Regions from separate parts of the Paraburkholderia sp. GAS448 genome, predicted to be linked through region 2. Evidence: riboswitches for the same ligand, from Rfam matches in the RefSeq annotation. Region 2 holds a riboswitch; the other holds the start of a gene.
The links. A riboswitch is a leader RNA that binds a small molecule or an ion and turns the genes downstream of it on or off. The one in region 2 is predicted to bind cobalamin.
Positions count from the first base shown of each region.

Region 1: linked by a shared signal. The riboswitch ahead of P3T23_RS01340 (CbtB domain-containing protein) and the one ahead of cobA (uroporphyrinogen-III C-methyltransferase) in region 2 are both predicted to bind cobalamin.

Region 1 is NZ_JBNDKT010000001.1:296,132-308,136, forward strand. Features, by position in the region: gene P3T23_RS01320 (chemotaxis protein) at 1-594, shown strand, start outside; gene surE (5'/3'-nucleotidase SurE) at 641-1,429, opposite strand; gene P3T23_RS01330 (diguanylate cyclase) at 1,621-3,453, opposite strand; gene P3T23_RS01335 (CbtA family protein) at 3,953-4,699, opposite strand; gene P3T23_RS01340 (CbtB domain-containing protein) at 4,712-4,921, opposite strand; cobalamin riboswitch at 4,968-5,098, opposite strand; gene P3T23_RS01345 (histidine phosphatase family protein) at 5,147-5,728, shown strand; partial or broken gene P3T23_RS01350 (porin) at 5,780-5,926, opposite strand; gene P3T23_RS01355 (hypothetical protein) at 6,425-6,982, shown strand; gene P3T23_RS01360 (PAAR domain-containing protein) at 6,996-7,547, shown strand; gene P3T23_RS01365 (PAAR domain-containing protein) at 7,601-8,125, shown strand; gene P3T23_RS01370 (hypothetical protein) at 8,126-8,692, shown strand; gene P3T23_RS01375 (hypothetical protein) at 8,693-9,262, shown strand; gene P3T23_RS01380 (lysozyme) at 9,262-9,825, shown strand; gene P3T23_RS01385 (hypothetical protein) at 9,812-10,261, shown strand; gene P3T23_RS01390 (hypothetical protein) at 10,304-10,777, shown strand; gene P3T23_RS01395 (MFS transporter) at 10,984-12,005, opposite strand, start outside.
Region 2 is NZ_JBNDKT010000006.1:311,972-323,976, reverse strand. Features, by position in the region: gene cobN (cobaltochelatase subunit CobN) at 1-1,634, opposite strand, end outside; gene cobW (cobalamin biosynthesis protein CobW) at 1,641-2,714, opposite strand; cobalamin riboswitch at 2,932-3,203, opposite strand; cobalamin riboswitch at 3,297-3,523, shown strand; gene cobA (uroporphyrinogen-III C-methyltransferase) at 3,723-4,457, shown strand; partial or broken gene P3T23_RS14935 (cobalamin biosynthesis protein) at 4,454-4,753, shown strand; gene cobO (cob(I)yrinic acid a,c-diamide adenosyltransferase) at 4,862-5,464, shown strand; gene P3T23_RS14925 (cobyrinate a,c-diamide synthase) at 5,468-6,766, shown strand; gene bluB (5,6-dimethylbenzimidazole synthase) at 6,750-7,412, shown strand; gene P3T23_RS14915 (DUF4136 domain-containing protein) at 7,437-8,039, opposite strand; gene P3T23_RS14910 (CHASE2 domain-containing protein) at 8,087-10,507, opposite strand; gene P3T23_RS14905 (FecR domain-containing protein) at 10,531-11,919, opposite strand; gene P3T23_RS14900 (response regulator transcription factor) at 11,964-12,005, opposite strand, start outside.

The sequences.
Region 1 (12,005 bases), on a different contig from region 2:
AACCAGGTGCTGTCCGCCGAAGGCACGGCGGGCGGGAATCTCGTCACCAGCATCGCGCGCATCGACGGCAACACGGGCGATTCGCGTCTCGCCCAGGTCATCGACGTCGAGCAGGTGCTGCGCGATGTGTTTCCCTCCCAGCATCCGGCCGTGGACCCGACGTCGGTTGGCGAGGCGCTCGGCCTCTTGAGCGGCGCGAAGATTCTCGCGGCAGACGACTCCGGCTTCGCGCGCAAGCTGATCGAGCAGGCGCTGAGCGCGATCGGGGCAGACTACGAGATGGCGAAGACGGGCGAGGAGGCCTGGAACAGGCTGCAGAAGCTGGCCGACAAGGCCCAGGCGCAGGGAAAGCGGGTACGGGACACCATCGCCCTAGTCCTGACGGACCTGGAGATGCCGGAAATGGACGGCTTCATGCTGACACGCAAGATCAAGGGCGACGAGCGCACGCGTGACATTCCGGTCCTCATCCACTCGTCGCTGACGGGCGCAGCGAATGAAGCGCATGTGAAGAACGCTGGCGCGAACGGCTATGTCCCGAAGTTTGCGGCAGCCGAACTCGCCGGCGCGATACGTCAGGCGCTTGCGACCTGAGCCGGCGCGGCCCGCCGGCAATCACCCTGCGCTGAGCCTGACCGGCTCAGCCCGCGCGCTGCAATGCCGCTGCCAGGGTGGCAAAGGTCTGCTCGTCGGTACGATCGAAGTTGAGCGGAGTCACCGACACGCGGCCTGAACCCACCACGGCCGTTTCGCTATCGGGCGCGTTCTCGCGCGGCCCGCGCTGAAAGCGCAGCCAGTGATAGGCAAAGCCGCGCGGGTCGACCTGCGGCACCACGTCGATCCCTTCGACAAGACCGACGCCCTGCCTCGTCACCGTGAGCGGCCCGGCAACCGCGGCGTCGACATCGGGGAAATTCACGTTCAGACACGTCGGCGCATGGTGCGAGACCGCGAGCAACTGGCGGATCACGCCGGGCGCGAGCGCGCGCGCCGTATCCCAGCGGACCTTCTCGCGATCGCGGAAGGTCTGGCTCAATGCGATGGCGGGCAGGCCGAGCAGCAACCCGGTCATCGCCGCGCCGACGGTGCCGGAGAACATCGTCTCGACGCCGAGATTGGCGCCGCGATTGATGCCTGAAAGTACGACCGTCGGCGGCGCATCGACCATCAGATGACGCACGGCCATCACGACGCAATCGCCCGGCGTACCCACGACGCCGAAGCGCCGCTCGCCCTGCTGGGTCACGCGTAGCGGCGAGTGCAGACTGATCGAATGCGACGTGCCGCTCTGATCGTGCTCAGGCGCGACCACCCAGACTTCGTCTGCAAGCTCGGCCGCGACGGCTTCGAGCACGGCAAGACCGGGGGCATCGATGCCGTCGTCGTTCGTCAACAGCACGCGGGGCACTTTGGATTCAGCGAGGGACATCGCGAGGCTCTCCTTTCGATCCGGACATCATGTCACGAGCAGATCATTATTCCAGAGATCGTGGCGTCCCCGGATAGAGAGATGTGCGGCCGACGCCCAATGCACCGGTTGCACGCAATTGCAGATGACTCGTGGATATCCGCTGTCGACGCCTACCCGACCCGTTCCATCCGGGTCGGCCTGAAGCCCCTTCACGCTGTCACATCGCCCACGTCATACATGTCCGCCACACAGGTGCGGTTGCGGCCGCCTTTCTTTGCCGCATACAGCGCCCGGTCCGCAGCCGCCACCAGCTCGCTTGCGGTTCCACCCTCGCACGGGCGCCGCGCCGCCACACCCACGCTGATCGTGACGATGCCTGCGCCGCTCGCCGCATGGGGAAGCTGCAGCGCCTCGATGCCCTGCCGGATGCGTTCGGCTACCAGCAACGCGTCCTGCTGGCCGGTTTCCTTCAGGATCAGTGCGAATTCTTCACCGCCGTAACGGGCCATCACGTCAGCGGGCCGTCTCGCCAGGTTGGCGATTGCCTGAGCGATGGTGCGCAGACAATCGTCGCCGCCCTGGTGTCCGTAGTGGTCGTTATAGCTCTTGTATGCGTCGACATCGACCATGATCACAGCAAGCGAGCGCTCACTTTCCGTGCGCGCCTGCTGCTGCCATTGGAACCCCAGCTCACGATCGAAATGCCGTCGGTTGAAAAGCCCCGTCAGGCCGTCGCGGAACGCGAGTCCCTGCAGCTCGCTGCGCTCTTCCGCAAGGCGCTGTTCTGCCACCTTGCGCTCGGTGATGTCGTGGGCCGTCGCTGTCAGTGCTTCGGGCTCGCCGGAAAACGGATCGATCACCGGGCGAAGATAGGTTTCCATCCACAGAATCCGGCCATCCGGGCACGGGAAGCGGCTTACCTGGGAAGCCTCCGTCGCGTCGCGTGCCAGCCGGCCGATGGTGGCGGCCAGCGCCTCGCGATCCTCGGGCAACACAAGGTCCGGGTAATACACGCCTGTGAGATCGTCGGGCGCCCATTTCATGACGGCCTTCGCGCGCGGCGAAACATAGGTGAGACGGCCGTCGAGCGACATGCTCATCACGATGTCGGTCGCGTTCTCCGCCAGGATCCGGTAGCGGCGCTCACCCTCGCGCAGCAGCCCGACGAGACGGTTGCGCAATGACTGGGTGACGCTGATCGGCAGCGCGATGCCCAACGCCGCGAGCAGGAACAGCTGCAGCGCGAAGATGCGCCCTTCCATGCTCTGATAGTGAAACATCCAGAGCGGCCCCGAGCCGCGCATCGTGAAGGTGACCGCGATCGCAAGGCATAGCAGCAAACCCAGCAGCACGCCGGCGAGATCGGCCTGAAACGCCAGCAGAACGATCGGCGGGAGCGCCCAGTAAAGCAGATGAACACGGTTTTGCCCAAATACGCCCGTGGTCACGACGCAGACCAGTAGCAACAGCAGCCCCGTCTTCCAGCGGCGGTCGGGGTGCAAGAGGCCTTTTACTTCGCCGGTCCAGAAGACCACTGCCGCCGGCGTGAAAAGGACGAGACTCAGCGCATCCGAAATGAACCAGTTGGCGAGGTTCGGCAACATATTTCCGCTGAGTTGTCCGCGCAGCAAGGTTACGGCGACCAGCCCCGACAGGACGGGCGCAAGCAGGATGGCGCCAGCGAGAAAGCGGACGAGTTGCTTCGAACGGATCAGTTCGACGACCGACGAGATACGTGGCGCGAAGCTGAACGCCACCAGCACTTCGAGCATGTCGGCAGCTGTGTAGGAGGACGAGACCGCGAGACTCAGGCCGAGCAGATTGGCCGCGAGATTGCCCGCCAGCCCACCGGCAAAGACCCAGGTCACCCGCCCCGGCCGCGCCACCATCATCTGCGCGAGCAGCACCGCGTTGGTCAGCCAGATCGGCGCGATTTCGCCGGCCATGCTCTTGAGTGCCCCGCTCGCCATGCAGGTGAGCATCGTCACCACGAACGCAAGCGACAGGGTCCAGAGCGGCGCGGCCCATCGGCGTGAACGCAATGACTCAGCAAACGCCTTGAACCCAGGAGTTGGCCCTTCGGATGACAGCCCCATTTATTCGCTCTCTCTGATTCTTTTTCTTGCTATCCGCGGAAATCCGCGGACGATACGCCAGCTTCGCTGGAGTCAGGACGTTCCGGACATCGCCCCAGACCCCATCAGGGAGAAGCGGTAAACCGCCCCTACGCATCTGCTTATCGGCAGGTTGCGCCGGATCTTGAGACTTCCTTCGTGCGACTTTCACATTGAAAGCAATTTAACCCTGGACTTGCGGGCGCCAGCCGCGCGGGCTCAGACAATGTCCCGCACAATGGCAAGACGCCGAACGCAACCGCGGCGACACGGTCGGGTTCGGCGTCAGAAACACGCGGAAGGGATTGGACTTGCTAAAGGTTGTGAAGAATACGGCTGCCGAGGGTTCCGGTGAAGCCGGCGCCCGCTCGGCTAACTGCACGACTTGTGCAGCGACGCAGCCCGGGCGCCCAAAGCAGTCAGCCCGCTACAGCCAGGCCGACTTGCCAGCTGCGCGCCCCCCGTGCTGCGCGCGCTCGCTGCGTTCGACCAGCCAGCCGAACAACAGGCCGATCGTCGTCCAGATGATCAACTGCATGCCGATGGCCGCAACGCGGAAGTGCCACAGCAGCGTGGCCGGAAAGGCATCCGGTACTTCGTTGATCGTCGGCAGCGCGATCTGCACCGCCGCGATGATCGCGACGTATACCAGGCCGCCCACGATCGCCGCGTTCCACTGGCCGAAGCGCACGACTGCGCGTCTTCGCACCTTCAGCGAGAACACCAGTGCGGCAATTGATATCGCGATCATCAGGAAGAACAGCCCGGTACGCTGGCCGATCGTTTCAGGGTCGCCGATCGATGGTGGATTGGCCGGGTACTTGAGATTCGGCACAATCACCAGCGCAATGAACGCGGCAACCGCAAGCGCCGCCGACAACGCGCGCGGACCGAGCTTGCCGACCCGCCCGTACGCATACGCGAAGGTGAGCGAGAACAGGCCGCCGAGGGCCGCGCCATAGACCACCACGCCAGTCAGCAGGCCGAGACCCGCCTGCGTTTCACGGCTGACCAGTTCCGGCTCCGCCGCTTCGCCGCGTGCGGCGGCGGCTTTTTCTTCGAACGAAATAGCCTGATTGACGTGCGGTTCACCGGCCACCCGGGCGAATGCGAACGTGAGCAAGCCCGCGGCGATGCCTGCGAGCATCCCGCGCAATAACAGTCTGCCTACCATCAGGAACCCCCGTTAGTGGCAGGGGAAGCCGAGCAGGTGGCGAGCGTCGTGAACGAACTCGTGCACGTACATGCCAGGAACCAGCGAAGTCGCGCCCTGTTCGGCGCCGACGAAATACAGTGCGAGCAACAGCAGCAAGCCGCCGAAGACCACCCATGGCAGCAGTTCGCGCAGGGGAATCGGTGTCGGTTGAGCAGTGGGCTTGAAAACGGTGTCAGTCATGACGGAACTCTCCAGAGGTTACGCGCCCCGATAGTCGAACAGGAAGGGATGACACGAAGCTCAGGTCTGGCTTTCGGCTTGTGGATGAACCGATTACAGTGGCGCGACCGCGCCGGGCTTACACCGGCTTCCTCGCTTCAGTGGCGTTATTCTACGCGCTAAACTTCGCTGCGCAGCGCGATGAATGAGCAAAGCGCGCGACACTTTCAACCAGAAGGACACAGGATGCAGACACGGCTGCTGTTGATCAGTCACGCTGCAACGGCGGCGCTGCGCAGCGGACGGTTTCCCACCGACGATCCGCTGGACGCACGCGGTCTCGCCCAGGTCGCGGCATGCCGCGCGCGCGTGATGTCGCTGGCGGGTGAGGCGGATGCGGTCTTCTGCAGCCCCGCGGCGTGCGCGCGTGACACGGCTGAGGGGCTTGGATTCACCGCCGTCCCCGTCGAAGCGCTGGCCGACATGAACCTGGGGCAATGGCGTGGCAGGCGTCTTGCAGACGTCGCCAGCGAAGAGGCCGATGCGCTGGCGGCATGGGCTCGCGAAGCCGATGCGGCGCCTCCCGATGGCGAATCGTTCGGGGCGGTGCGCCTGCGCGTCGGCGCATGGCTCGATGCGCTCGAGCTGGACCATTCCTCCATGGCCGTCGCCGTCACGCATGCCGCCGTGATCCGGGCGGCGATCGTTCATGCGCTGGGCGCGTCGCCCGAGTCGTTTGCACGCATCGATATTGCGCCGCTTTCGGTCGTCGAATTGCGGTGTTCGATTCGCGGCGGGTGGACGTGGTGGGCCGCTCAGGTGCAGTGAACATCGTTGATGTCGCGGTTGTCGCGGCGCTTGCGCGGTCGGGATCAGAACCCGGTGGCGGATACCGGCCGCGATCAGCAACTGGCTGCGGCTCGATGACGGATCGCTCGTAGTGATCACCGGCGGTGCCCCTGACGACGCGCGCTGATACACCGTCTCCAGATACGCGTCGGTGCGCTTCGAGAGCAGGTAGTCCACAGGGAGGTCTTCGGGTCTACCGGCTTGGCATAACACCGGTCCGCCAACATTGTCACTGTGCCCGCTCACTCCATCATTGCGGCGTCGGGCGGAGCGATTTGACATCGGAAGATGACGCGCCAAAATAGTTTGACAAAAGTTGACACCTGGGCCGACCCCGGCCGCGATACTCTAGTGCGGTGTTCGTTTAATTTTCCTCTGATCTGCTAACTATTTCAGGACGGCTGAGGGGAGCAATACGTTTATGCAAAACATGTATTTAAAAATAAGTAGTACAGATGTTAAGTGAAGTTGAACACGAAAGCTGTCCCATCGTGCGACTGGCTGCTCGTGGACTTAGCCTGCGTTGCTTGCGGGCGCTTTTATCTCTAAGGGGGAGTTGGAAATGTCGGAACGGGAACGTAAAGGAACACTGCATCGCTTCGCAACGGTTGGCGCGCTTACTGAGCGCGGCGGGCGCGTGAGTACCGGCTACGGTCGAAGATTTGCGGGCTTCCAATGGCGCGGGTCGGCGATACCGTTACCTATAGCGACGGCAGCGAAGCCGTCATCATTGACGGCGCAGGATATGCGGCCGTGTTGGGGGACTGCCCCGCCGCGCTGGTCGGTAGCAATCTCAGCAATGGCGACCGCATTATCGAAACGCCTTGGGGACACCTGGAAATGGGCGTTTTCATCGCCGACGATGAAACGGTGCCGGGCCTGTTCGATGCGAACTGGACGCCGCCACCGCGCAAACCCCTGGATCGTTTCGCCGTGTGCGGTGCAACTACGGCACGGGGCGGTGTCGTGCGCGAAGTGTCTAGCGTATGGCAAGTCGAAGGGACGTACCGCAACGCCGCGGGCATTGGCGATTATGTCGAGTATGAGGACGGAAGCCGCGCACGCATCATTACGGGTATCGGCATTCCTGGCATTGAGCGGACCCGGTATGCGGTCGTTGGCAGTCTGCTGGATAACGGCGACGTGATTACAGACAGCCCGCACCGCGAGCCGCTCACGTTTACCATTTTTGTTCCCATTGACGAACACGGTGTCGCGCTGACGCGCCAGTAACTGGGGGGACATCATGAGGCGTCGAATCGCTGTTGTAGGCGACACGTTGACGAGCGGCGGCCAGATTCTCGACTACACGCAGACTAGCGGTTTTTGCTTTCACGGCCACAAAGCCGCGCTCATTGGCGAAAGCGCCTACTGCCAGAAGTGCAAAAGCATGGGAACGATTGCCAAGGCGGGCGGCCCCTATCGGATTAAGTATCACACCACGCGCGAGGCAGCGTTAGACGACGATATCGTCTTGTGCAGGTGTCCGACACCGCCCCGCATCATCGCCGGGCTTGCGGGCGAATCGTGGGTCGAAGACCGGGAAGAAGGCTATGAACGCCGTATGAACCTATCTACCACGCGAGCCGCTAGCACGGATAGCGCGCCCAATCGGTACGGTCAACAGTTCACCCTTCAGGACGCGAACGGCCACGTTTTGTGCGACACGTATTACACGGTCCGTTTGCCGTCCGGTTCACTTGTGCACGGCGTAACGGATCACATGGGCCGCACCAGGCGTTACGCAACCGATGGCGCGCAACGCCTGCGTGTCTATCTCGGACACAGGGAGGCATAAATGACCGACAGCGCGTATGTAATTCGCCTGAAAATGCGAGGTATGCAGACATGATGCGTTTCAATCTCTGCGTAGGCGATCAGCCCGAGACAGGGGGCCACATAGTCCCGCATGTGCTAGAAGTAACGCGCACGATTTTGGGCCACCACGTGGCGTACATAGGCGGACAAGCGTATTGCGAAGCCTGCAAGTGCATGGGACAAATCGCCAAGGCTGGCGGCCCGCGCCGCAGTTACGTCTGCGGACATGAAGTCGCGCTTGATGGCGACATTCTGCAATGCAAATGTCCGAATCCACCGCGCATGATCGCGACGACGCAAAACCGGTCATGGGTCGATGATAGTGCGACGACACGTACCGCCGTCAATGCACCTTGTATCGCGACGCAAACCACGCACGACGAGCGGTTCACACTTCGCGATGTCAACGGCCGCGCCTTGCGCGACACGTATTACACGGTCCGTCTGCCGTCCGGTTCACTTGTCCACGGTGTAACGGATCACATGGGCCGCACCAAGCGTTACGCAACCGAAGGCGCGCAACGCCTGCGTGTGTATCTCGGACACAGGGAGGCGTAGATGACCGGTATCTACTATGCAGCAGTTGAGGACGATCCGCTGACAAGCGGCAAAGGTAGCCGCGTATTCACGCACAAACTGGCGAGTAAGATCAAGGGCGAAGATGGCAAATATCGTCGCATGGCGTTTATCGGAGACGAAGCCTATTGTTCGGCATGCGATAGCACTGGCGTTATTACCTACGGTGCAGGCGTGAGTGACAGACACCGCATGATTGACCGTGTGAATGGCGGGCGACGGCAGGCGGTAGGCGGCGATAACGTTCTTTGCAAGTGCCCCGAGCATCCCCGCATTATCGCCATGTACGGGCGTAAATGGATAATCAACGACCGGGGCGAAGAAACACGCGCCCCCATTGCCAAAGCGCCTGTGCAAAGCCTCCCCCATGACGAACAGTTCACACTGACTGATGCAGCAGGTCAGGCGCTCGCCGATACCTTGTACACGGTCCGCATGCCTTCCGGCGAACTGATACACGGCGTCACCGATTCGTCTGGCAGGACCACACGCTTCAAAACGGACGGCGCGCAACGCCTGCGCGTCTATCTCGGGCATAGGGAGGCGTAATTGACTGTCTACCATGCAGTTGTGGAAGGCGATCCGCTCGACAACGGGGGCAACAGCCATGTTATCGGCGGTGCGCCACATTCGACCATCGAAGGCCCGGACGGACGGTCGCACGGACAGACGCACCTGGGACACCAAGCCTGGTGTTCAGTTTGCCAGTCTTTCGGTGAAATCGTTGCGGGTGCGGGAATATCGGACTATCTGCGCGGTTGGGACGGAATCCTGGGCGCACAGGAAGCGGTTGGCGGCGATATCGTAATCTGCAAGTGCGATCAGCATCCGCGCGTCGTATCCGTCTATGCGCGTAGCTGTGAGTACATCGACACTAGCGACGCGTCAGCAGCCAGCTTGCCAGCCGCTTCGGTATCCGCGCCACTGGTCAACTACGACGAGCAATTCACGCTCAGGGATGGTGAGGGTCGCCTACTTGCCGAGACCTATTACACCGTTCGTCTGCCGTCTGGACTTTTGCAGCACGGCTTAACTGATTCGCAGGGACGCACTGGGCGCTATGAAACAAAAGGCGCTCAATCTATCAGAATTTATCTTGGCCATAAACAGGAGACATAATGCCTGATGCACTCGCTACCGCAGTAACAAACACTAATCCGAATTCATGCGTGAATGTCCAATCAGGCCGACTTTGCAAGCCGTGGCAAATATCACAAGCGGGATTAGCATTCATTGAGACATGGGAAGCATTCCGCGCACACTTGTATGATAACGACGGTGCCGGTGGTGGCGGAAATACTACAATTGGATATGGGCACCTTGTTCATATGGGGCCAGTATCCGGCGCTCCATCCGAAGCACCATTCTTGAATGGAATCACGCAAGCACAAGGGCACCAACTGATGCACCGCGACTTGATAGACCCACAACGGATCGTAAATCAGCGTATCAATGTCGCATTGTTCCAATACGAATATGACGCGTTAGTTGACTTCGTTTACAACCTTCGGCACAACAATCAGGGAGTATTGAATCTAGTTAACACGGGTCACTATGATCGTGTACCCGCGAAGTTCATGGAGTACACATTGGCCGGTGGCGCACATCCCAATGGACTTGTGAAGCGTCGTCGCTCCGAGGCGAATCTGTTCAAAGATGGAAGCTACGATGCAAGTCACTAAGATTATTGCAGCCACGATCGCTATCATTGCTTCCGCGTCTGCGTTTGCCGATTCGAATTGCGAGAAGAATGCGAAGACGCGCGATGATTTCCTCGCTTGTTCCCGCGCCGATACGGATAAGACTCTTGCTGAAGCAGGAAAGCTGTATCAGGACATCAGAAAACTGACATTGGGCGACAAGCAAATCGCACTAGATAGGAATTTTGAGCTTTGGAAAGAGAAAATTTCGTCAGACTGTTTAGTATTCGCCTATTCATTCAATGACTGGAGTAGCGATTATTCGCCTGATACTGATTTTCAGGTGGCAGCGTGCCGCGCGAAGGTTGCATCGCAGGAATTGGATTTTTACAAATGGCTAGCTTGCCCTGATGATATGGAAACATCAAAGGTTCCGAAATGCACTGCGGTTAGCAAGGCGCTTGGCGAAAATCAATAGATCGTTTCAACCCCGTTTCGACGGGGTTTTATACGTGTTTTCTTGAAACAGTCAGTCATGGTGGGCGACATGGGAAAGGCATTGTTATATAAATCGGCCAAGTGCCTTATGGTAGCAGTGGCTATAAGTGGCTTTCAGTCGATATATGCCGATGAGGACATCAATGATTCTAACTGCATGCAGCACCTTGGCGGTGGTGGGTTCGGAGATTTCGATTGTTACGAACATCATGCTAAGAGTCTGGAGGCTGATAACAAGAAGGTTTCCAATGCAATCACGTTAGCGCGCGGCGTTACTAGCGCAAACAAGGCTGAATTGAACCAATATATGCGAGCGCAAGACGATGCGGCGAAGGCTTGCGATCTCGCGATTAAACTTGAATATCCGTCACAGAAAGAAAGAATGCGAAGAGACCATATAGAATTATATGATGTTATGGCGGCACGTTGCCACTATTCGATTAGAAAGCAACAAAACGAGTTTCTGCTCGATCTATATTCGATCACGAACGGTTAAGACTAACTGTGCCATTCATGGCTAATTCAATTGCCCCGCTTCCGCGGGGTTTTTCATTCGAGCGTCATGCGCTCGGTGCTTCGCCCGAGTCGTTTGCACGCATCGAGATTCCACCGCTTTCGGCCGTCGAATTGCGGTGGTCGATTCGCGGCGGGTGGACGTGGTGTGCCGCCCAGCCGCAGTGAACATCGTTGATGTCGGGGCGCTCACCCTGCACGCGACTCGCGCGGCACACCACGCAACAACGCAACACCGCTCGCGAACAGCAGCGCCGTCAACAGATACAGCGCGTTATCCATACTGCCCGTGTGCACCTTGATGAGGCCGATCACCCAGGGGCTCACGATCCCGCTCGTAATGCCGATACTGCTGATGAGCGCGATCCCTGCTGCGGCGGCGTTGCCCGACAGATAGCCGGACGGCACCGTCCAGAAGATCGGCAGCGCGGCGAAAATCAGCACTGCCGCCACCGACAGGATCGCCAGCATCGCGGGAAAACTGCTCAGATGCAGCGTCAGCAGCGACAGCGCGATGCCGCCGCCAATCGTACACACCGCGAAATGCCGGCGACGTTCGCCGTGTCGGTCCGAGCGGCGCGCGATCAGGATCAGCCCAACCGCGCCGATCGCGTTCGGAATCACCGTATAAAGGCTGATCCACAGCACGTCGTGCACGCCGAAGTCGCGGATCATCAGCGGCATCCAGAAGTTGAGCGTCAACGACGCACAGGTCAGCGAAAAGTAGATGAACGCGAACAGATAGACACGCGGATTGCGCAACGCATGCGCGAACGAACTGGACGAATGTCCGTGCGCGGCCTTATGACCGGCGTCGCGCTGCGCAATCAGGTGATCCTTTTCCGCCGCGCTCAGCCACTTCGCGTGCTGCGGGCCATCGACCAGCCAGAACGCCGCGGCAAGACCAAGCAACACCGCCGGCGCGCCTTCGATCACGAACATCCATTGCCAGCCGAAGAGGTTCAGCACGCCGGCCATATCGCGCATGATCCAGCCGGAAAAGAGACCGCCCAGTACGCCCGCCACCGCCACGCCTGCGAAGAAAATCGACAGCACGGCCGCACGCCGGCGCGCGGGATACCAGTACGTCAGATACAGCACGATTCCCGGGAAAAAGCCTGCTTCGAATACCCCGAGCAGGAAGCGCATTGCATAGAAGTGCGAAGGCGTGGAGACGAACATCATCCCCATCGACGCAAGGCCCCACAGCA
Region 2 (12,005 bases):
ATACCGAAGCGGTGCCGCAACCAGAAATAGAACGCGAGGTAAGCGTGCGGCGGCACGAGATCGGCGTCGTGATAGCTCGCGTAATCGCCGCCGTCGCGTGAACGGGCCGGCTGGATGCCGACGAACACTTGGCCGCAGCGCCAGCCCGCGATCATGAAGCGCCCACGCCGGATCGTCGGATCCTGTTCTGGAGGGCCCCAGCGTGTATTGAGCGCGTCGCGCGCTTCAGCGGGCAGTTGCTGGAAATACGTCAGATAGTCATCCAGCGAAAGACTCTGCAATGCCGGACGCAGATCACGCACAACGGGATCGTTCGTCACGCCCTGCGTCAGCGTGCGCATCAATGCATCGCCATCGGCAGGCAAAGCGTCGACGCGATAGCCCTGCTCCTGCAGCATCGTGAGTATGCCGACCACCGATGCCGGCGTATCCAGCCCGACACCGTTGCCGATACGGCCTTCGCTTACCGGATAGTTCGCGAGGATCAGCGCGAGTTTCTTGTCCGCGTTCGCGATGCCCCGCAGGCGGCACCAGCGCCGGCTCAGTTCGGCGAGAAACGCCACCCGCTCGAGGTCCGGCTGATAGCGCACGACGTCGACTTCGGTGTGCGGACAACGATAGGCAAGCCCCTTGAAGCTGATGGCGCGTGTAATGATGCGGCCGTCTACTTCGGGCAACGCGATGTGCATCGCGATATCGCGGGAATTGAGGCCCTGATTGTCCTTGACCCAGTCGTCGCGGTTGCCGCCGCTCAGGATCACCTGCATGACGGGCGCGTCGCCGGCGAGCGCCAACGGCTCGGGATCGTCGATCGCCGACGCGGCGAACGCCGTCGTGTTCAGCACCAACGCCACGTCGTGCTGTGTGCACAGCTGCTGCAGCACGTCGCGGCTGACCGCGTCTTTCAGCGACGTGATCGCAAGCGGCAGCGGATTCAGGCCCTGTGCATCGAGCGCATCGATCAGCGCATCGAACACGGCCGTGTTCGCCGCCTGCAAATGCGCACGGTAAAAGAGGATCGCGACAACCGGCGCGCCGGGGTGCCAGCGCGCCTGCCAGTCTGCCACCGTGGGCACGTCGCGCGCGGGATGATAGAGCGCTGCCGCCGGCAAAGGCTGAGGCAGTGCGGGCTCATGCCCCCAGCCGAACGCGCGGAAGGCGATGAAGCGCAGGAACGCTTCCGCGTTTTGCGCGCCGCCTTCGCGCAGATAGCGCCACAGTTGATGGCATAGCGCGGCGTCCGCCGTGCTGCGCGCGAGCAGATTCGGATCTTCCTGCAGATCGCCGGAGAACATCGCGAGCAGCTGCTGCCTGCGCCCGGCGAGCGCGACCACCTGCTCGATGCCATAAGGCCAGTACGCCTCGCCGCCCAGGTGATCGACGATCACGACCTTCGCATGCTGCAACACGTCTTCGACGTAGAAATCCACCGATGCCGGCTGCCGCAGGAACGTCACGTTCGCGAGCCGCAGGCTCGGAAAATCCGCGCCCAGCCGCGGAACGACGCTGGCCAGCAGGGACAGCGTGGTATCGGCCGAACTGAGCACGACGATGTCCGCCGGCTGCTGGTCGATCCGTATGACGCCGGCGGTATCGTCGACGAAGCCCCCCGGCGTGGTGCGCAGCAGATGCATACCGCGTTATACCTGTTGCGGCTCGGCGCTCAGCGCGACCGTCAGCGCCTGTTGCAGCGTCGCCTGATCGAGGTCTTCGCCGATCAGCACAAAGCGGCTCGCTACCGCCTCACCGGCCTGCCAGCGACGATCGAAGTAACTGTCGAAGCGACGCCCCACGCCCTGAACGACGAGCCGCATCGCCGCTCCGGGCAAGGCCGCAAAACCCTTCACCCGGTAGATCGTGTGGTTCTCGACCAGCCCCTGCAATGCTGCGATAAGCGCTTCACGCGACGACACCTGCGCCTGAACGACAACGGAATCGAAATCGTCGTGGTGGTGATCGGGATCGTCTGCGGACCCGTGATGGTCGTGACGCAGATGAATCGTGTCCTCCGAAGCCGACTCGAGCCCGAGCAACGCGTGCAGATCGAGCTGCCCCCTATGCGCACGCACCACCTTGACCTCAGGCGGAATTTCTTCGCGAATCAACATTTCGGCCGCAGCGAGTTGCGCATCGTCAAGCAGATCGGTCTTGTTGAGAATCACCAGATCGGCGGCGGACAACTGGTCTTCGAACAGTTCATGCAGCGGCGATTCGTGGTCAAGATTCGGGTCGGCCTTGCGCTGGGCATCGACTGCCTGCGGATTCTCCGCGAACTGGCCGCTCACTGCGGCAGGCCCGTCGACTACCGTGACCACTGCGTCGACGGTGAAGCTGTTCTTGATCTGCGGCCAGTTGAATGCCTGCACGAGCGGCTTGGGCAACGCAAGGCCGGACGTTTCAATCAGCACGTGGTCGATCTGGCCTCGACGCTCAACCAGTCGCTCCATGACCGGGAAGAATTCCTCCTGCACCGTGCAGCACAGGCAGCCGTTCGCCAGTTCGTACAGTTGCCCTTCCACCTCGCGGCCTTCCTCGTCGCAACCGATGCCGCAACCCTTCAGGATCTCGCCGTCGATCCCCAGTTCGCCGAATTCGTTGACGATCACCGCGATCCGGAGTCCGCCCGCGTGTTGAAGAATGTGCCGAAGCAAGGTGGTTTTGCCGCTGCCGAGGAAGCCCGTGACGATCGTTACGGGAATTTTGCGCGTCTGCATCCTGACTCCAGGGTGGTGGACTGTTTGAAGGATGAAGCCCCGAACTTCACCGGATGCCCGCCCGCAACGCCCTGCGGCATGCTCACGCCGCGATGCGACAGTCGCAACGTCAGACGATCGTCGGGCAACACGCGGGGACGAAATACGGCCTTACGGAAACAACCGGAAGCTCAGTGAATTCGTGGACTATCTGGACCATGCGCCGCATCCCCGCGGCGCCAACCCGTATTTTCTGGCCGGTATCCGGGCTCGCGAAAACGCCGCTTCGCCTTCCCGCGCATTCGACATCACGCGCAGTGGACAGATGCCTGCCTGTCAGGTCATGACGTGCACGCATTGAAGCCAGCTTTGCATCGTTTTCACGATGCCTTCGCTTACCGTTGCGGGGGCAGCACAGGTTGGCCCGATCCGTGCAGGACAGGCTCCCTGTTTCCCGTTTAACTGCGTGCACAGAGCGTGCACGCGAGCACCAGAGTGCGTGGGAGTGTAGGCTCCGTCAACCCCGACGTCAAGAAAACGCCCTGCCTGAAGGGAACTGAGGGCAACTGAAGACCCCTGCAGCCTGCGCTGGGCAAAGCCGTGCTATCGTATGCGCGCGTTTGGTGCCCGCACGTGCGTTCGCATGTGCAGTTAAACGGGAAACAGGAAGCGCGGCAACGCGCCCGGCCTGTGCTGTCCCCGCAACGGTAAGCGGCCTGCGGACTTCGGTCCGCGCATGTCATTCAACGCCACTGTCTGCGTCTGGCAGCCGGGAAGGCGAATGGCATGAGGTCGTCAGCCCGGATACCGGCCAACGCAAGGGGCGACCGTCGCTTTTCGCCGAACGCCGGATCCGCGGGGGACGGAACCTGGTGCCTGAGCGCGACCGGCCGCGCGCGCGAGACGCGCCGTCGTTGCGCATGACGTGTGGCATCGCATGACCCATTCATTTTCCGGGCTCGTCCTTGTGACGGCCCTCCCGCTCCCGTCTCCCACCAACATGGCGCGGCGAGCGCCGTGCTGCCCGCGATGAGCCGCGCCTGGCTGATCGGCGCCGGCCCCGGCGACGTCGAGTTGATGACACTGAAGGCAACGCGCGCGCTCGGCGAGGCCGACGTCGTACTCGTCGACGATCTCGTGAATCCCGATGTCCTGCAGTTCGCGCGGACCGACGCCGAGGTCGTGTACGTGGGCAAGCGCGGCGGCCAGCCATCGGCCTCGCAGGCCGACATTGTCGCCACGATGCTTGCCCATCTGCGCGCCGGGCGCAGCGTCGCACGACTGAAAGGCGGTGACCCGTTCGTCTTCGGCCGTGGCGGCGAAGAGCAACAGGCGCTGCGGGCCGAAGGCATTCAGGTCGAAATCATCAACGGCATTACGGCGGGCATCGCGGCGCCGGCAGCGATCGGCATCCCTGTGACGCACCGGGATCACGCGCAGGGCGTCGTGTTCGTCACAGGTCATGGCGCGGGCAGCAGCGAGCCGGACTGGAACGCGCTGGTCGCCACACGCATGACGCTCGTCGTCTATATGGGCATGCGTCGCCTGAACGAGATCGTCACGGCGCTGTTACAGGCCGGGATGGATCCGCAAACGCCATGCGCCGCGATCGAATCGGCGACGCGCCCCGAGCAGCGCCATGTGCTCGCCCAACTCGATACGCTCGCGGGCCACGTGGCCAGCGCCGGACTCGGTTCGCCCGCGATTGTCGTGATCGGCGGTGTGTCGGCGCACGGCATCCCATCGGCGAGCCACGATCGATGAAGACGCTCACCGTAGGCATCGGTTGCAGGCGGCTGACTTCGGCGCGACAGATCGAGGCGGCGGTGAGGGTAGCGCTCGCGGGCATACCGTTCGACAACATTCGCGAGGTTGCGACGATCGAATCGAAAGCAGAGGAGCCTGGGTTAATCGAATTCTGTGCGCGTCATGCCCTTCCGTTGCGAAGGTTTACGCGCGAGCAGATCGCCGGGTTTGGCGCGGTGCCGACGCCCTCTCACACAGTTCGCGGGCTCGCAGGCGTCGACGGCGTCTGTGAGCCCTGCGCGCTTCTCGCTTCTCCCGACTCGATATTGATCGTCGGCAAAACGGTGGTCGACGGCGTAACCGTCGCGATTGCCTCCATCACCACATCATCATCACACAGGATCCCGGCAACAGGAGACGCCATGAAAACAGATCTCGAATCCCATCAACGCATGACGCAGCGCCGCCGCGAAGGCCACGAAAAGAAGCAGGCCGCAGCAACCGTCGAGAAAGGTCTGCTGATCGTCAACACCGGCACTGGCAAGGGCAAGACCACGGCCGCCTTCGGCATGGCCGTGCGCGTGCTCGGACACGGCATGAAGCTCGGCGTCGTGCAGTTCATCAAGGGCGCGCTACATACGTCTGAGCGCGATTTCCTGGGCGCCCAGGCGCATTGCGATTTCGTCACGATGGGCGACGGCTACACCTGGAATACGCAGAATCGTGAAGCCGACATCGCCACCGCTCGCAAGGGCTGGGACGAAGCGCGCCGGATGATCGAAAGCGGCGACTATCAAATGGTGATTCTCGATGAACTGAACACGGTATTAAAGTACGAATACCTCCCGCTCGATGAAGTGCTCGCCGTGCTGACCGCGCGCCCTGACATGCTGCACGTCGTCGTGACCGGACGTCACGCGCCGGACGCGCTGATCGAAGCCGCCGACCTCGTCACGGAAATGCGCATCGTCAAGCACCCGTATCGCGAGCAGGGCGTGAAAGCGCAGCGCGGCGTGGAGTTCTGAGCGATGCCCGCGTGTCCCGCCCTGTTCGTCAGCGCGCCCGCGTCGGGTCAGGGCAAGACCACGATTACGGCCGGACTCGCCCGCTATCACCAGCGGATGGGGCGTCGCGTGCGGGTCTTCAAGACCGGTCCGGATTTTCTGGACCCGATGATTCTCGCGCGCGCAAGCGGTGCACCTGTGCTGTCGCTCGATCTGTGGATGGTCGGCGAAGCGGCCTGTCGCACGCTGCTCGCCGAAGCGGCCGCCGAGGCCGATCTGATCCTGATCGAAGGCGTCATGGGCCTCTATGACGGCACGCCGAGCAGCGCCGATCTGGCGACGACGTTTGGCGTACCGGTCGTCGCCGTGATTTCAGCGAAAGCGATGGCGCAGACCTTCGGTGCGGTTGCTTTTGGGCTCGCGAACTACCGGCCGCACGTGCCGTTTCATGGCGTGTTCGCCAATCGCGTCGGGTCGCCGCGTCATGCGCAGATGCTGGAAGAAGCGTTGCCGGCCGGAATCCAGTGGACCGGATACATCGCAAGCAAGGACGATATCGAACTGCCCGATCGCCATCTGGGTCTGCACCAGGCGGACGAAATAGCGGACCTCGACGCACGGCTCGATCGCGCGGCCGACGCGCTTGCGCAGACGCAACTGGTCGAACTGCCGCAAGCGGTAGACTTCGGACCGGTGGTGCACACGGCGGTCCCCCGTCTTCTCGACGGCAAGCACATCGCGATAGCACGCGATGCAGCCTTCGCGTTCATCTATCCCGCCAACGTTCAGCTGCTGGAGACACTGGGCGCGCGCGTCACGTATTTTTCCCCGCTCGCTGACGAACCCGTGCCGCAATCCGCCGATGCGCTCTATCTGCCCGGCGGCTATCCCGAACTGCACGCAGAGCGGCTCGCGCGCAACACGTGCAGCGCCGATACCATTCGCGCTCATGCAGCGGCCGGCAAGCCGCTCGTGGCCGAGTGTGGCGGCATGCTGTATCTGCTGGAGACATTGACCGACACCAGCGGCAAACGCACGCCGATGCCAGGCGTGCTGCCAGGCCACGCAACGATGCAGACGCGGCTCGCGTCGCTCGGGATGCAGCAACTCGACGGCATGCACGGCACGATGACCGGCCACACGTTTCACTACTCGCATATGACGACGACCATGACGCCGTACCTCACGTCCGTACGTCCGCACTCTGATGCGCGAGGCGAAGCGGTGTACCGGACTGGTAAGATCGTCGCAACGTACATGCACAGCTACTGGCCCTCCAATCCGGCCTTCACGGCCGCACTCTTTCATGGCGAAGCGTTTTAGCGATTCCGATCTCGCGGCAGTCTATCGCGTCATCCACGAGCGGCGCGACATGCGCCATTTCGTGCCCGACCCGGTCGATCCCGTCGTGCTGCAGCGTCTTCTCGATGCGGCGCACCATGCGCCGAGCGTCGGCTTCATGCAGCCATGGCGCATCGCGCGTATCACCGATGCTGCGCTGCGCCGTGCCCTGCATGACGCCGTCGAAAGCGAACGGCTCAAGACCGCCGACGCCCTCGGCAAGCGGCGTGATGAATTCATGAAGCTGAAGGTCGAAGGCATGCTCGAGTGCGGCGAGCTACTGGTGGTGGCGTTGATGGATGGACGCGAGAAACACGTGTTCGGCCGCCGCACGCTGCCGGAGATGGATCTGGCATCGGTTGCGTGCGCGATCCAGAACATGTGGCTCGCCGCACGCGCGGAAGGATTGGGGATGGGCTGGGTGTCGATCTTCGAGGTCGACGTGGTCAGCACGCTGCTGCACATGCCCGCTGGCGCACGGCCGGTTGCGATCCTGTGTCTCGGGCACGTCGACGAGTTTTACGCGCAGCCGATGCTCGAAACCGAACGCTGGGCGTCACGGATGCCGCTCGACCAGTGCGTGTTCGAGAACCGCTGGCCTGAAAGCGACGGCACTGACTCCGCGTAGCGGCAGTCGTAGCCGCCACAACAGCTAAGGCGTGACCGGGCTGACGGAGTCGATCCCAGGCACCCTGCCCGTCTCCACGTTTCCGAACGTTACGCGCCAGTCCCGGTTCCCTGCATAAGGCATCCGGGCGAGCGCGCTTTTGACGAGGTAAGGCACAGCGTGGAGCGGGTCCGCGTCGCGATCGCTCTTCGTCACGGTGACCTTGTAGACTTCCTGACCATTCGTCCGTTCGAAGTAACGCATGGTCAGCGAGTGACGATAGAGCCGTCGGCCAGGAAAAACGCTCGTCGTCGCTGGTGCCTCGCAGGCTTCGGTGGTGCTCTCACAACCCGCGACATCGACACCGACCGCCGCCGGCCGCGTATCGTAGGCCAGCGACACGACATATCGCGCACTCTCCTTCGATGTCACAGCGAACCCGTAGCGCGCGAGTCCTTCGCGCACGAGGGCTTCGTATTGCGCATGTTCGGCACTCGCGTCCTGGGGCGGCGTACGCGCGAAGTCATACGTGCGCTCGTCAGCCAGCGTGGCGGACAAGAGCGATACGCGCACATCGGTGTTGACGCCGGCGCATCCGGCAAGCATCGCCGCGACGAGCGCAGTGCTGAGGATCAACAGGGGTTTCACGTTTGTCCCGCTTTGAAAGTTATTCGCGCTCATTGTGTTTGCGATGATCAACCAACCACTTCATCGAATGCCGGCAACGACACCGTGAACGCCGTCCCACGCCCCACTTCGCTTTCGACGTGCACATCGCCGCCGTGCCGCGTCACCACGGTTTTGACGAATGCCATCCCGAGCCCGGCGCCGCCCACCTCCGGCCGCTCCGTCTCATGAAACCGCCGGAAACGCTCAAAGAGTTGCGCCTGCTCTTCGGCAGGAATGCCGTAGCCCTCGTCACGAATCGTGCACTGCACGCGAGCCGGTAAGCCAGCCTCACGGGCGATCGTGCAGGCGATCCGTGTATCCGAAGGACTGTACTTCACCGCATTGTTCAGGATGTTGACAAGCGCGCGCGTCATGAGCGAACGGTCGGCACAGATCCAGTAACCGTCGGCATCGTCACGGTCCTGTTCCAGTTCCGTCTCCAGACGGATGCGGCGCGCGTGCGCCTGCGGCCAGACTTCATCGCTTGCATCGATCAGCAGTTCGACGAGGCTTTGCGGTTCAAGCACATAGGTCTGCGATTCTGCGCGCGCGAGTTGCACGAAGTCGTCGGCGAGCGTCAACGCGCGCTGCGCGTAACGTTCGACGCGATCCAGCAGCTCGCGCGTATGCTCCGACTCGATACGCGCCCGCTCGATCTCGACGAGCGCAAGAATCGAGGCCTGTGGCGAACGCATGTCATGCGAAAGCAGACGCAACGCGTCTTCGCGCTGACGTTCGGCCGCGTGCAACGCCGTCACGTCGACCAGCCCGGCAATCCAGCCCGTCACCTCGCCCTGTGCGTTGGTGCACCTTGCATAGCGCAACAGATGGTCGCGCCCGTCGCGGTCGCGCACCTCGATGCCCTCCTCCATCATGTCCGCATAGTCGCGTCGCGTCGGATCGAGGGGCGCGGGCCAGTGGCCGCGGGCGAACGCGTCGGTGTCCGCGTGCGAATCGACGGTTTTCACGAAAGTGAGGTCGCCGAGCGCATCCCGCATCGCGCGCCCCTCCGGTGCGGGGGCGGCGAGCTGTGCAAAATGGGACTTTGCCGCGTGGTTCGCGATCAGTATGACGCCGCGCAGATCGCTGACGAGAATCGGTTCCGGCACGCTATCGAGGCTGTCCCAGACAAAGCGCTTCATGTCCTGCACGCGCTGAGCCGCCTGCGCCATCAGCGCCATATGCTGCTCGAGTACATCGCCGGCGAATTCATTGCGCTCTTGTGGCGCTTCAGGCAGCAGATGGGGTTCGTCGGCGAGGCTCTGCAACTCCTTGCGCAGATAGGCCATCGTCATCTCGAGGCGACGCCAGTTCCAGATCGGATACACGGCGACGAGGCCGAAGATGGCGGGCACCGGCGACATCCACAGTCGCGCGCCGTACAACAGCGCCAGGCTGCCGCCCGCCATCGCGGCACAGAGTCCCATTGTGAGCAGCAGCGAGCGACGCGGCGACAGCACCAGGAACCCACCGAGCAGCACGCCAAGCGGAAGCAGCGACACTGCGAAAAGCAGCCACGCGTGGGCCGGCAGGATAGCGCGCCCGTTCAGCAGCGTATCGAGCACGTTCGCGTGGATGTAGACGCCCGGCATCGGTCCGAGCTCCCCTGAGACCGGGGTCGAGAAGCGGTCATAAAGACCCGACGCGGTCACGCCGATCAGGACGATCCGGTCGCGCAGCATCTCCGCGGGCACGTCGCCGGCAAGCACGCTGGCAAACGAGACCTTCGCGTAGGTTTCCGCGCGCGGGCTGAACGGGATCAGGAAGCGCGCTTCACCACCGTCGTGGCCGCCCGCGGCATGATCGGGCAAGCCGCGCAAGCGCTCGTTTCCGCCCGCGAGCCTGAGCTTGCCGTCGCGCACTGCCCGGTAAACGGGCACCATCAGTTGCGGCCAGCGTGAGTGCGCATCGCCCTCAAAGAGCGCGACACTGCGTACGATGCCGTCGCCGTCGACTTCCAGGTTGATGTGGCCAAGCGCCGCCGCGGCCTGCGCGAGCGCCGTGACCGGCGTGACCGCGACGCGCTCGCCGTTGGCGCCTTCCGGGCTGAGCAGGATAGGCAGGTACGTGGGATGCGCGCCGAGCGACTGCGCGAGTTGAGCGTCGTCCTCTGCGGGTTCGGTGAACAGCACGTCGTAGACCACGGCGGCTGGTTGCACCTTCGCGAGCTGGTCGAGCAGATGCGCGTGCACGCTGCGCGGCCACGGCCAGCGTCCAAGCTGGGCGATGCTCGCGTTGTCGATTTCGATGACGACGATATCCGGCGACACCGGCACCGGCCTGACACTAAGAAAGCGGTCATAGACGAGATGATCGACGCCGGACGTCAGCCGCCAGAGTGCCGCGAGCAGGATGACCACGACGCCCAGACAGCCGACCGCCAGCCACTCGAAGAAAAAGCGCCGACCGACTGGCCGTCCGAGTCGCGCGCGTGGGTCGAAAGTCATGCGCTGGCCGTTGCCTGTATGGATCAGTAGGCCAGCGTGAACGACCGGACCGCGCTGCCCGTCTCGTAGAACTTGCCATTGTCGAACTGCTCGGCGATCACGGTCCAGTAATAGACGCCGCGCGGCAGATCTTTCACGACCAGTTCGCCGCCCTCGAGATCGGTCCGGTCAATGAGCGGGTGGCTCAGATCGGCGGTGTCCGCCAGCACGAAGCGAAACCGCGTCGAGTCGGCCTGACGGCTCACGAACCAGCGGAATTCGTAGTCGCGGGTGCCGGTGCGCGGCGCGGCCGAAGCGGCCAGTCCGAACTGGCGCCGCTCGAAAGCGTACACCTGCGGCAGGCCTTCGAGCTCGTGACTGTCGATGGCGGACAGGCTGACGAAATAGCTGCCGTCGGGCAGATCGCCAAACGACGCATGCGGCTCTGTCACGCGCGTTTCGCGAATCAACGCAAGCAGGCCCGCATCGCGCGCAATCTGCACGCGCCAGGCGTGCGCCTCCGGCTGCGGGACGATGTCGAAGGCGACTTCTCTCGCGGCCTGAAGCTTCGCCGGATCGACGAGCGCCGGCGTGGGCAGCAGCGGGACGGGAGCACCGATTGCGCCCGAGTCCCGGGTCACGTTGCCATGGTGCGCCGTCACGAGTTGCGCCGAAGCCTGAAGCGGCACCCCAGGCGCGCGTGGAGCCCGGCTTGCAGCGTCGACGCCGACCGCCCCGTCGAGCACTTCGACGGTTGTCGTCGACGCCCCGTCGCGATCGTAACGCACGCGAAAGCTCGTGCCTCGCACGCCCGCCACCACTGACGGCGAACGGATCTGAAAGCGGTCGTCCTTCTTCGTGGCGTGCGTCACTTCGGTGCGGACTTCGCCCTCGCGCAGATCGAACACCCGGTCGGTTGCGCCGGTGAGAGCGGTCTGGCGCAGCGTGTCAATGCCGATCGTGCTGTCCTGCGGCACGCCGATGTGCGAGCCGTCTGCCAGTTCCAGCGTGACAAATCCGTTATGACCAGTGCGTACGCGGTCGCCTTCTGTCAGCATCGTGTCGACGCTGACTGGCGTGAATGGGCCATCGCGGAACGCGTGTTCGACGGGACCGCTGGTCGCGACGACGCGCGCCGTCAGATGATCCCGCCTCAGCAGTTCAACGGGCAGCAGCAATTTCACACCAGGCTGCAAACGGCGCGGCGTGGGCACATGGTTCAGCCGGCTCAAGGTCACCCAGTCCGAGGGATCGCGCAGATAGCGCCCTGCGATGTCGTAGAGCGTGTCGCCGCGCTTTGCGATGTACGGCGCCATGGCATTGGAGGTACGCGCCGGGTGCGTCTGCGCGAACGACGCTGAGGTCCACAAAGCGCCGAACGCCGCGGCAAGACACGGCGCCAGCAACGACACCGTGCGGCGCGCTTTTCGCATGGGCACTGGCGCCGGCGTGCGCGTTACCGCCACACCGGCACCCGTCATGCGTCACCCCGCTCGGGCGTCCCGGTGCTTTCCACCCG